Pokkaliibacter sp. MBI-7: one gene and its partner. The protein of the gene in region 1 interacts with the protein of each later gene in a pairwise test. Links are inferred from orthologs where the notes say so. Each region holds a gene or a part of one and is shown on either strand. Other genes may lie near its edges.

Region 1 (7,465 bases):
GGCAGGCTATGTCTCTCTTACCTTCGGTACGCGCAATTACAATGCGGTGACTCTGTCGGCCTGTGCTTCTTCAAGCCACGCCATCGGCGATGCTTTCCGCCATATTGAGCGCGGTGATGCCAAGGCGATGATTGTCGGCGGATCGGAAGGCGCATTGACCAAGCTGTGTATGGGTGGCTTTGCTGCCATGAAAGCGCTGAGTACCCGCAATGATGCACCGGAAAAAGCCAGCCGTCCCTATGATCGAGATCGCGACGGTTTTGTATTTTCAGAGGGTGCCGCCATCCTGATTCTGGAAGAGCTGGAGTTCGCGCAGGCACGTGGTGCGCGTATCTATTGTGAGCTGGCGGGGTATGGCGTCAGCTCTGATGCTCACCATATCAGTGCGCCTACTGTGGAAGGGCCTGCCCGCTCAATTCGACTGGCTATCAAGGATGCTGGCGCGACGCCAGATCAGCTGGACTACATCAATGCTCATGCGACCTCGACGCCGGTGGGCGACATCAATGAGCTGCGCGCCATTCAGACGGTGCTGCAAGACCATGCCAGCAAGATATCTGTCAGCGCGACCAAATCCATGACGGGTCACATGCTGGGAGCGGCTGGGGCGATTGAGGCAGTGCTGACGGTGATGGCGATGCAGGATAATTTCGTACCCCCGAGCATCAATATCGATAACCTCGACCCTGATTGTGAGCTGGATGTCACACCTAACGAGGGCCGTGAACGCTCGATTGATCTGGCACTGTCCAACTCATTTGGCTTCGGTGGTACCAATGCGTCATTGGTGTTCCGTCGCCTCAAAGACGTGTAAGTCTGTTCTCGGTAAACACCACTTCACCATCGCTGACTCCAGCCAGAATCAGCGATGGTCTCAGATTGTGTCCGCGCGCCTACACACGGCAGGTCTTATAAAGGTGAAAGACGTATAAGCTGCGCATTGGCACCATCGGTCAGCAGATAGATCAATCCGTCAGGCCCGACACGTACATCTCGCACTCGTTGATGCAGGTTTTGCTGCTGATAGCGATCTTCCTGAATCACCTGATCTTCATTCATCTCCAGTTGGACCAGCAGTTGCCCGGCCAGACCGCCGAGCAGCAGGTCGCCTTGCCAGTCAGGAAAGGCCTTGCCGCGATAAACCGCCAGACCCGAAGGGGCAATCGACGGCACCCATACCCAGCGTGGAGGCTCGATGCCGGGCCGGGTGGTTTCGCTGGTAATGCTCAGGCCGGAATATTCGCGTCCGAAAGTCACCAGAGGCCAGCCGTAGTTGGCGCCTTTGACCAGCAGATTGACTTCGTCACCGCCTCGTGGGCCATGCTCATGGGACCACATGCGATCCGTTTTGGGGTCATAAGCCAGCCCCTGTGGGTTGCGATGTCCATAGGAGTAAATTTCCGGTAGAGCATCTGTCAGGCCAGCAAGCGGGTTGTCAGGAGGTACGCTACCATCGTCGCGCAGGCGTAGTATCTTGCCCGCGTGGTTAGTCAGCATCTGTGCATTGTGCCTGTCGCCGCGTTCGCCCACGCTCATATAGAGGTAGCCATGTTTATCGAACGCCAGCCGGGAGCCGAAATGGTGGCCGGTGTCCGATGCAGCTTTGCTGATCAACAGTTCTTTGACATCGGTGAGGGTATTGCCACTCAGACGACCTCTGGCCAGTGCCGTAGTGAACTGCCTGCCAACCTGTCGGGTGTAAGTGAGATAGAGCCAGTGGTTTGTATTGAAGTCAGGGTGCAGCGCGACATCCAGCAACCCACCCTGACCATGCACCGTACTTGTGGGCAGTCCGCTGATGTGCTGACGCTGACGGGTTTGCAGGTTGACTCGCAGTAAGGCGCCGCCTTTCTCGGTAATCAGCACTTCCTGCTCAGACAGAAAGGCCAAAGACCAGGGTTGGTTGAGCCTTTCCAGCAGAACCTGCTGGGAGAACGAGGTGCTGGCCATTGCCTTGCAGGACAGCAATAGCAGTAAAGCGGCAGTGAGGACGATGCCTGCAGTCATAGGGTGGCGTAATAACGCCATCAAAACGGTCGGCTTTCTGATCATTCCCTTTCTCTCTGGTCAATGACGATGAATCAATGAGTCATGGCAACTAGAGTTCTTGGGAGAAATGTCTCCGATATCAACTGATCGTGAGGTGGTGCAGAGGGCTAGCTGTATATCTCTTCGTCGAAGAAGGGATCGTCCTGAATATCCTGATGGAAAATCGAAATGGCTTCACCAGTCTCCTCCGACTCACCCCCCGGCAGGATAGCCAGGTTGAACAGGGCTTCCCCTTCATGCACCAGTGGCAGATGACAGCGGCCTATGATGACCCCGGAGCGATGACTGCGAATTTCATGCTCATCTTCACCGTAGGGGCTGGATATCACCCCCAATACATCACCTTTGCGAACTTCCTTACCGAGTGGTACCAGCGCACGAAAGATGCCACTGTCTGCCGCCCGAACCCAGCTGGTGTTTTTGGCTATCAGCGGGGGGACGCGGGGTGTGACCATCTTGCCTCTGATCATCTTCAGTGCGCGCATCACATTGAGAATGCCCCGTACTCCGGCACGTATGGCAATTTCATCAAAACGCAGTGCCTCGCCCCCTTCATAGAGCAGTACGGGGACACCCAGCTCTGATGCCGCATGGCGCAGTGAACCATCGCGCACATTGGCATTGAGCATGATAGGGACGCCAAAGGCATTGGCGAGGTGCAGTGTCTGGGCGTCATCCAGATCAGCGCGAATTTGCGGCAGGTTGGAGCGATACCGGGCGCCGGTATGGAGGTCGATACCATGAGTGCAGTGGCTGACAATTTCACTGAGAAAGAGGTTGGCCAGACGACCTGCCAGAGAGCTCTTTTCGCTTCCCGGAAAGCTGCGATTCAGGTCGCGCCGGTCGGGAAGGTAACGCGAGCGGTTAACCAGGCCATGGACATTGACGATGGGAATCGCGATGAGAGTGCCAGCAATGTTGTTCAGTGCAGGTTGTTTCAGCAGACGGCGAATGATCTCCACACCGTTCAGTTCATCGCCATGAATGGCTGCGCTGACAAACAGACACGGCCCTGTCCTGCGGCCGTGTACTACCTGAATGGGCATAGCAATTTCTTCGCGGGTGTAGAGCCTTGCCACAGGCAGCGCAATACTGCTGCGAGTGCCGGGTCTGACCTGCTGACCCCCTATGGTCAGGATGCTCTGCCTGTCGGTCGAAGAATGCGTTGCCATGTCGCCTCCTGGCGTTGAAGACCCTCATACGTGGTCGTGGGTTGAGGGCACATCAGTGCAACGTGCTGGTCAGTACCGCTGTGACGCGGTCAGTCCATGCTGAAAGAAGCCTGCTTACAGCAGGCTGTCCACTTGTGCCATTAGGGCTTGTTTGCGTTGCTCCGTCATAAAGGACGCCTCTATGCCATTGCGAGCCAGCTGCACCAGCTGCGGTTTGGTTAAGCCGAGAGCGGATTGGATGGCGAGATAGTTCTCTTCCATATAACCGCCAAAATAGGCCGGGTCATCGGAGTTAACGGTTACGCACAGACCCTGGTCCAGTAACTTGCCAATGTTGTGTTCACTCATCTCGCTGAACACGCACAGTTTGGTGTTGGACAATGGGCAGACCGTCAGCGGCACACGGGTCTGACGCAGGTGCTCAACTAACGCAGGATCATCTACACAGCGTACACCGTGATCAATGCGAGCTACCTGCAGGTCTTTCAGTGCTGTCCAGATGTACTCGGCTGGGCCTTCTTCGCCAGCGTGAGCGACGACTTTGAAGCCTAGTTCACGCACCCTGGCGAAAACGCGGGAGAACTTCTCAGGAGGATTACCTTTCTCCGATGAATCCAGACCAATACCCACAAACAGATCCCGGTAGGGAAGCGCCTGTTCAAGCGTGGCAAAAGCGGCCTCTTCACTCAGATGGCGCAGAAAGCTCAGTATCAGTGCGCTGGTGATACCCAGTTTGGATTCGCCATCGGCCAGTGCCCGGCTGATGCCGCCAATCACATCAGCGAAAGGAATGCCCCGATCCGTGTGGGTTTGAGGGTCAAAAAAGATCTCGGTGTGAACAACATTTTGCTGATGACATTTCTGCAGGTAGGCCCAGGTCAGATCGTAAAAATCCTGTTCCCTGATCAGGACATTGGCGCCCTGATAATAGATGTCGAGAAACGACTGCAGATTGGTGAATTGATAAGCGGCGCGCAGAGACTCGACATCTGCATAGGGCAGTGGAATCTGATTGCGCTCAGCCAGTGCGAATAGCAGTTCGGGCTCCAGTGATCCTTCGATATGCAAATGCAGTTCCACTTTGGGAAGGGCGTGAATAAAGGTCTCCATAGCTGAGCTCCGTCATAGGGAAATCGAAGAATATCAACAGTCTACATCGATGCTTATGCAGCTGTTGTGCCATGGTAACAAGTAATACAAAACGCGCCACGCGGTTTTTATGGCTGTCATACTCCCGTCGCAGAGCCGTCATAATTTCGCCCATGACTTCCTGTTAATCTCCGGTGGATGGTGGCTATAATGCGCGATTTAAAGCGAAACATGGGTTTTATAGTTCCCTGAACGGGTGGGAGGTGACGAAAATTGTTTTTTGAAGGGTCTGAAAAGAAGGTTGAAGTGGTCGTTAAAGCAGGGGGACGCTCTCTGCGTGATCTGGGCAAGCCCTTTTGGGAGGTGATTGTCGCGGAGTCACAGGCAACCATTTTGTCCACGCTTTCAAACGAGGTTTGCGATGCGTATCTGTTGTCTGAATCCAGCCTCTTTGTATGGGAAGATCGATTCCTGATGCTGACCTGTGGCACCACTACTCTGGTGAATGCCATTACCAAATTCCTTGAATCCTATGGGCGCGATAACGTGACCATGGTGGTTTTTCAGCGTAAGAATGAATACCAGTCACACTTGCAGAAGACCTGTGTCGAGGATGATATCGAGGCGCTGGAGCAGTTTATTTCCGGTACAGCGTATCGGCTTGGTCATCTCGATGCCCATCACAACTATGTTTACCATCTGAATAATCATTTTGAGCCAGAAGCTGACGATTTCACCGCTGAGTTGCTGATGTATCACATCAGTGGTCCTGTTGCCGATTATCTGCGGTCGGAAGGGCAAACCGCTGAGGGTATTCGTTCACGTTTACAGCTGTCTGAGTTATTGCCCGGCTTTACCATTGATGACTTCGTGTTTGAGCCCTACGGCTACTCGCTGAATGCCATCAAGGATGGCTACTATGCGACCTTTCACATCACGCCACAGGAGCGCAGCTCCTATGTCAGTTTTGAGACCAATCTGGATGTTGAGCATGAACATGCAGAGCTGTTTGATCGCATACTGGCCATTTTCCAGCCCAAGAGCTATGACGTCATCAGCTTTGATATAACGCCAGCGTTGACTGTACCTGATCAGGTGGTGTGTATCAGTCACTATGAACAGTCTTTGGCCTGTGGTTATCAGATGACATTCCGTCATTTTCTGGAAGTGGTAACGGAACCTGCCGTAGCCGAGCGTATCATCTAGTACCTGTTGAATATGGTCGCGGTACATCACAATTAATAAGGCATTAGTTCAAGCTAGGCTCCTGAGCTTCTTGTGAGTCTCGGGGGCTTTCTGCCTATGGGAGTCTCTCCATGAGTGTAGCCAGTAAACTCGAGTCTCTGTTGACTGAGGAGTTCGCTCCCCAGTTTCTGACTATCGACAATGAAAGCCATATGCATAGTGGCCCAGCCACTGAGTCTCACTTCAAAGTGACTCTGGTCAGTGCCCGATTTGACGGGATGCGTGCCGTTGCCCGGCATCAGGCAGTCTATCGTAGTGTCGCTGAACTTATGCAGAATCCTATCCATGCTCTGGCGTTGCATTTGTATACCGAGCAGGAGTGGCAGGAAAAAGGGCAGGTCAGTCCTGCATCGCCCACCTGTCGTGGTGGTAGTAAAGCAAGTTGATTCAGGTACTTATGACAAGGTCTTGACGGGTGTCAATTCGTTAACTGCACGGCTGAGGATAATGGAGGTCGAACAATGATACGACCTCAGGAGTCATAACATGCAACAGCACGACCTGGTACATGAGTTCCCCGAACTGCGCGAAAAGATCCATGAGCTGAAAACATCGGATGCCCATTTCCTGCGGTTATTCGATGAGTACCACGAAGTGAACCGTCAGGTTGGCAATATGGAAGGTGAGGTGACTCCGGTTGCGACTGCAACTGAAGAGGAGTTCAAGCTGAAACGCCTGCGCCTGAAAGACGAGCTGTACGCAATGCTCACTGCCTAAGGCAAACGCCAGAGAGCACCTGAGTCGGTGCTCTCTGTGTATACCTCAAGAACTATCCCTTTCCAGCTTTACCTCTCCCTGTCAGAAAACCTCTGTCTTTTACGTGCTACCCTCTATCCGGTACGGCTACGTAAATACTTTCTGGGCTATTTACCTTGCCCTGAAAATTTCTGCGCTGATTGAAACTGTGCCGAGCTTGCGTGGCTGTAAATAGTGCTTATAAATTCACTATGCTGAAACAAGCTGTTCAAAACTGGCGGTTATATCCTGCTAGAATCTGCGTGCCCTTCAGTACAGATGTGACGTGTCTGTAGGAAATGCGAAGTGAATCCGTCCCTTATCTGATTTACCTGACTCCAAGACAATAGTGAGGCAAGGGGGGAGCAGGGCGGTGGAAGGTCAGCCTGATTTTTCTGTCGGCTTAAATGCTGTCAACCAAGGGATACGTGTTATGGGAAAGATTTTTATTGCTAGCGCACTCGTGGCTTCCACGCTGATCATGTCTGGTTGCGCTTCAACGTTGACCGGTGATACCTACAGCCGTAATGAGGCGCGCCAGGTACAGAATGTGCAGTATGGCACGATCACTAACATGCGGTTTGTGAAAATCGAAGGCAATCAGTCCGGTCTGGGTGCTGTTCCCGGTGCGGTAGTCGGTGGTATTGCGGGTAGCGCTATCGGCGGCGGTCGTGGTCAGGGCCTTGCCACTGTTATCGGTGCGGTTGGTGGTGCAATTGCGGGTTCAGCGATCGAGAAGCAGGCAACCACTGCGCAAGGTATCAATATGACCATCCGTATGGACAATGGCCAGTCTATCGCCATCGTTCAGGAAGTGGATCCGAATGCTCCTCTTAACGTGGGTGATCGTGTGCAGGTGCTGACCGGTCAGGACGGTTCTGCCCGCGCGACTCGTATCTGATTAATGCCCTGCGGGGCTGGTATACCAAAAAGCGAGGCAGATGCCTCGCTTTTTGGTTGGTGCGTTAGCGCTCAGTGACGCTTACCCTGGCCGCCTTCGGCCGGTGCACGGAACAGCAGATAGATGTCTGTGAGGATGTCAGGGATTTCGCTGCAGAACTGTTCGGTCAGTTGTTTGTTCTTACGGATTGCCTGCATATCGGGATCGTCAAACAGATCGGAGGCAACCATGATGGGGAGCATCAGCTCTGCCACTTCTGCTTCGTGATCGTTGA
Region 2 (4,371 bases), on another replicon or contig:
GGCCCTGATCAGTGGCGAAATCGATATCTACCCTGAATACACCGGCAACGGCGCCTTCTTCTACGACATGGCAGACGACCCGCTGTGGAAGGATGCCGATAAAGCCTACCAAACCGTCAAAGCCAAGGATCTGGAAGCCCATCAGCTGGTATGGCTGCAACCGGCGAATGCCAACAACACCTGGGCCATCAGTGTGCGCGGGGACCTGTCACGCAAGGAACAGCTGACCCGGCTAGACCAGCTGCAGGACTATCTGGCCAAAGGCGGTGACTTCAAACTGGCCGCCAGCAGTGAGTTCGTCGAATCCCCCAGTGCCCTGCCTGCCTTCCAGAACTCCTACGGCTTCAAGCTCAGCAGTGATCAGCTGGTGGTGCTGTCCGGCGGCAACACCGCAGCCACCCTGCGCGCAGCTTCGCTGCAGACCAATGGCGTCAATGCTGCCATGGCCTACGGCACCGATGGCGGTCTGAGCGCACTGGATATGGTGGTACTGGAGGACAGCAAGGGCGTGCAGCCGGTGTACCAGCCTGCGCCAGTGATCCGCAAGGAGGTGCTGGATGCCCATCCGCAGATTGCTGAGAAGCTCAATACAGTATTCAGCAAGCTCGATCTGACCACCCTGCAAAAACTCAACGCCGATGTAGCGGTGAATGGTCTGGACCCCAGACAGGTGGCGCAGGACTTTCTCACCAGTCAGGGGCTGTAAGAGCGTACTCACGCTCTCATTACAGTGACACGCTGATCCGCCCGGCCTGCCAAGACGACAGCCGGGCGGAGACAACAAGGAAACCCCATGACCTACAACCGCGTCATCCTGACGATGACAGGGCTGGCTCTGGCAGCAGCGCTGCTGCTGAACTTCGTTACCTTCCAACCCAACCGCATTGCTCCCGGCCAGGATATCAGCCTGCTGACGGCAGCAGGGTTGCCGGCCACGCTATTGCTGATGGCACTGCTGGGGCTGATGGCCATGCTGAGCTGGCGGCCGTCACGCAACCGTTACCTCACCCTGCTGCTGCTGACCACTCTGACCCTGATCGGTTTACCGCTGGCCGTCGCCAGCTATGCCCATCAGCATCTGCCAGCCGACATGCCCTATGCCCGGGTGGGTCTGGGTAATGGCTTCTGGTGCATGGGGGTGTTTCTGGCACTGCTGGTGGTCGAGGCCAGCCAGCGACTGGCCCGGCAGTATCGGCTGGTCGGCATGCCATGGCTGGTCATCGTCATGACCACGGTCGGTCTCTGGGCACTGTGTGCCAGCGGCGCGCTGGATCGCCTGTCGCTGCTGCAGGAATACCGCCAGCGTCATGCCCAGTTCGCGGTGGAATTGCAGACACACCTGCAGCTGGCGGGGGCTGCGGTACTGATTGCCCTGCTGTGCGGCATCGCGCTGGCGATTGCCGCTCAGGCCTCCGTGCGCCTGCGACAGCCGCTGTTTCAGCTGCTCAATCTGCTGCAGACCATTCCCAGTCTGGCCTTGTTCGGCCTGCTGATGGTGCCGCTCAGTTATCTGGCCGCCCACTCCCCCCTGCTGCAGGCCCTGAATGTGCGCGGCATTGGCTGGGCACCGGCGCTGATCGCTCTGGTGGGCTACAGCCTGCTGCCCATCACCCGCAATACCTTTGTCGCCCTGCAGGAAGTTCCGGCGCAGGTGCTGGATGCCGCCCGTGGTATGGGTATGGCGCCCATGCAGATCTTTCTGGCCGTGCGCCTGCCGCTGGCCCTGCCGGTCATTATCGAAGGTATCCGGATCACCCTGATTCAGGCGATCGGCCTCACTTCGGTGGCCGCCCTGATCGGGGCCGGCGGGCTCGGCACCTTTATTTTTCAGGGGCTGGGACAGGCCGCCATGGATCTGGTGCTGCTGGGTGCCATCCCCACCATCGTACTGGCGTTGCTGGCTGACGTTCTGCTGGGTCTGCTGACCCGCCTTTGCCATCGGGAGCCAACGCCATGATCGAACTGGATCAGGTCAGTAAACACTACGGCGACAGCATCGCAGTCAACGCGCTGTCGCTGACCATTCAGGCGGGGGACTTCTGTGTCTTTATCGGCACCTCAGGCTGTGGCAAATCCACCACCCTGCGCATGATCAACCGGCTGATCGAACCGAGCCATGGCCAAATCCGCATTGACGGCGAAGACATCGCCGGGCTGCGGCCGGAGCTGCTGCGCCGGCGTATCGGTTATGCCATCCAGAGTATCGGTCTGTTCCCCCACTGGACGGTGGCACGTAATATCGCCGTTGTTCCGCAGCTGCTGGGCTGGGAGCCACAGCGCATCCGCCAGCGGGTCCACCAGCTGCTGGAGCTGCTGCACCTCGACCCGGCCCAGTTCGCTGACAAACTGCCGGCCCAGCTGTCTGGCGGGCAGGCCCAGCGGGTGGGGGTAGCGCGGGCGCTGGCGGCCGACCCCAACATCCTGCTGATGGACGAACCCTTTGGCGCGCTGGATCCCATCACCCGTGACAGCCTGCAGGCAGAGATGCTGCGGATTCAGGCCGAACTGCACAAAACCATCGTTTTTGTCACCCATGACATCGACGAGGCGCTGAAGCTCGGCAACCGCATCGTGGTGATGGATCAGGGCCGGATCATCCAGAACGCCAGTCCACAACAGCTGGTACAACATCCCGCCAATGACTTTGTCACCAACCTGATCGGCCAGCAGGACCGGGGCCTCAAGGCCGCCGCCTGCACCACCGTGGCGGAGCTGCTGCAGCCGACGCAAATGCTCCTGCACACCGATCAGCCACGACTGCGCGGCAGCGACAGCCTCAAACTGGCCGTGTCGCAGATGCTGTGGCACAAGGTGGACTGCCTGCCCGTCTGCGATGACAGCGGGCAGGTAATCGGCGAGCTGAACATGCAGCGCATTCTGGAGCAGCAGCCATGACCACTGCCAGCACACGTCAGTGGCCGGTCGCCCTGCTGCTCAGCGTCAGCCTGCTGTTACTGGTGACGCTGAGCCTGCCGCACTGGCAGGGGCTGTTTCACTGGCTGCAACCGGACAGTAAACAGGTGATCTACAACCGTGACGGCTTTTTCACCCTGCTGGGCAGCCACCTCCTGCTGGTGCTGAGTTCCGGGCTGGCAGCCAGCCTGACCGGCATCGGTCTGGGGTTATGGGTGACCCGTGACAGTGGCCGCGACTTCCTTCCACTGGTCAGCACCCTGGCCTCCGTTGGCCAGACCTTCCCGCCGGTCGCGGTGCTGGCACTGGCGGTACCGGCGCTGGGGTTCGGCTTCAAGCCAGCCTTCTTCAGCCTGCTGCTGTACGGCCTGCTGCCGGTGGTGCGCAACACCATTGCAGGGATTCAGGGCATCGCCCCCGCGGTACAGGAAGCGGCACAGGCCATGGGCATGACGCCATGGCAACAACTGTGGCAGGTGGAGCTACCGATGGCGGCCAGTGTGATTCTGGCCGGCGTGCGGACCTCGCTGATCATCAATGTTGCCACCGCCACCATTGGCTCGACCATTGGTGCCCGGACGCTGGGCGACCCGATCATCGCCGGGCTGATCAACTTCAATCTGGCGTACGTGGTGCAGGGTGCGTTACTGGTGGGGCTGCTGGCCATCAGCCTCGACAGCCTGTTCGACTATCTTGGCCGGCGGCTGTACAGCGCGGCTGCGCGCCCCTGATCAGAGCTGCTGCAGGGTCTCGAGAAAGCGCTGACGGTAAGCCGTCGGGGTGACTTTCTGGCGCTGAATAAACTGACGGTTGAAGTTGGACAGGTTGTTGAAGCCGACTTCAAAACAGATATTCGAGACCGGCATGTCGGTGCTGTGCAGCAACTCCGCGGCACGATTGATACGCAGGGTATTGAGGTAGCGCACGAAGCTGTTGCCGGTGTTCTGTTTGAAAAAGCGGGAAAACACGCTGTCGCTCATGCCTACCAGCGAGGCGACCTCGGCCATGGCAATGTCGCGGCTAAAGTTCTCGAACAGAAAGTGCATGATGCGGTTGACCTTGGGCGAGCTGTCAAGATTAAAGCTCGGCGTATAATGCTCACTGGCCAGCAGGCGGGCATCATCGGCCTGCTGCAAAATTTCCAGAATCTCCAGCAGCCGGCGGATCAGCCCGGCGCCGCTGGCCTGCTCCATCTCCTGCAGCAGGGCGGTCACCCGGGCCGACGTCTTCAGGCCAAACTCAATGCCACGGCGCGACTGCGCCAGCAGTGATCGCACCTCACGTAACTCGGGGAAGATATCGATACTGCGTTTGAGCAGATCAGGATGAAACTGGATCAGCAGATCACGCTGGGGATAGTCCTTGTCCCCGTCGCTGTAACTGATCCAGTTATGCGGCAGACCCGGCCCGGTGAGAATCAGATTGCCGGGCTGAAAGGTGCCAATATAGTCACCGACA

Evidence for each region. The genes of interacting proteins can lie anywhere in the genome.
Region 2: the proteins of QCD60_RS25470 (region 1) and QCD60_RS07060 interact in binary tests that used the Escherichia coli proteins (3 or more experiments, as listed by UniProt). The link is inferred for Pokkaliibacter sp. MBI-7 from one-to-one orthologs.

Annotation. Positions count from the first base shown.
Region 1 is NZ_JARVTG010000002.1:1,269,795-1,277,259, reverse strand. Bases 4,607-7,283 are described here. They hold QCD60_RS25470 (BolA family transcriptional regulator), read left to right. Parts: upstream 4,607-5,626; coding sequence 5,627-5,941; downstream 5,942-7,283. Other genes in these bases: QCD60_RS25455 (YecA family protein), read right to left, coding at 7,263-7,283; QCD60_RS25460 (glycine zipper 2TM domain-containing protein), read left to right, coding at 6,724-7,191; QCD60_RS25465 (DUF465 domain-containing protein), read left to right, coding at 6,042-6,272; QCD60_RS25475 (adenosylmethionine decarboxylase), read left to right, coding at 4,607-5,516. Outside these bases: fabF (beta-ketoacyl-ACP synthase II), read left to right, coding at 1-814; QCD60_RS25490 (PQQ-dependent sugar dehydrogenase), read right to left, coding at 910-2,052; QCD60_RS25485 (succinylglutamate desuccinylase/aspartoacylase family protein), read right to left, coding at 2,157-3,221; QCD60_RS25480 (adenosine deaminase), read right to left, coding at 3,336-4,331; more of QCD60_RS25475, read left to right, coding at 4,584-4,606; more of QCD60_RS25455, read right to left, coding at 7,284-7,465. UniProt on the Escherichia coli protein: Transcriptional regulator that plays an important role in general stress response. Has many effects on cell morphology, cell growth and cell division. Acts by regulating the transcription of many genes, including dacA (PBP-5), dacC (PBP-6), ampC and mreB.
Region 2 is NZ_JARVTG010000001.1:1,570,549-1,574,919, forward strand. The notes cover bases 1-2,875. They hold QCD60_RS07060 (ABC transporter permease), read left to right. Parts: upstream 1-793; coding sequence 794-1,957; downstream 1,958-2,875. Other genes in these bases: QCD60_RS07055 (ABC transporter substrate-binding protein), read left to right, coding at 1-706; QCD60_RS07065 (ABC transporter ATP-binding protein), read left to right, coding at 1,954-2,875. Also shown: more of QCD60_RS07065, read left to right, coding at 2,876-2,895; QCD60_RS07070 (ABC transporter permease), read left to right, coding at 2,892-3,644; QCD60_RS07075 (AraC family transcriptional regulator), read right to left, coding at 3,645-4,371.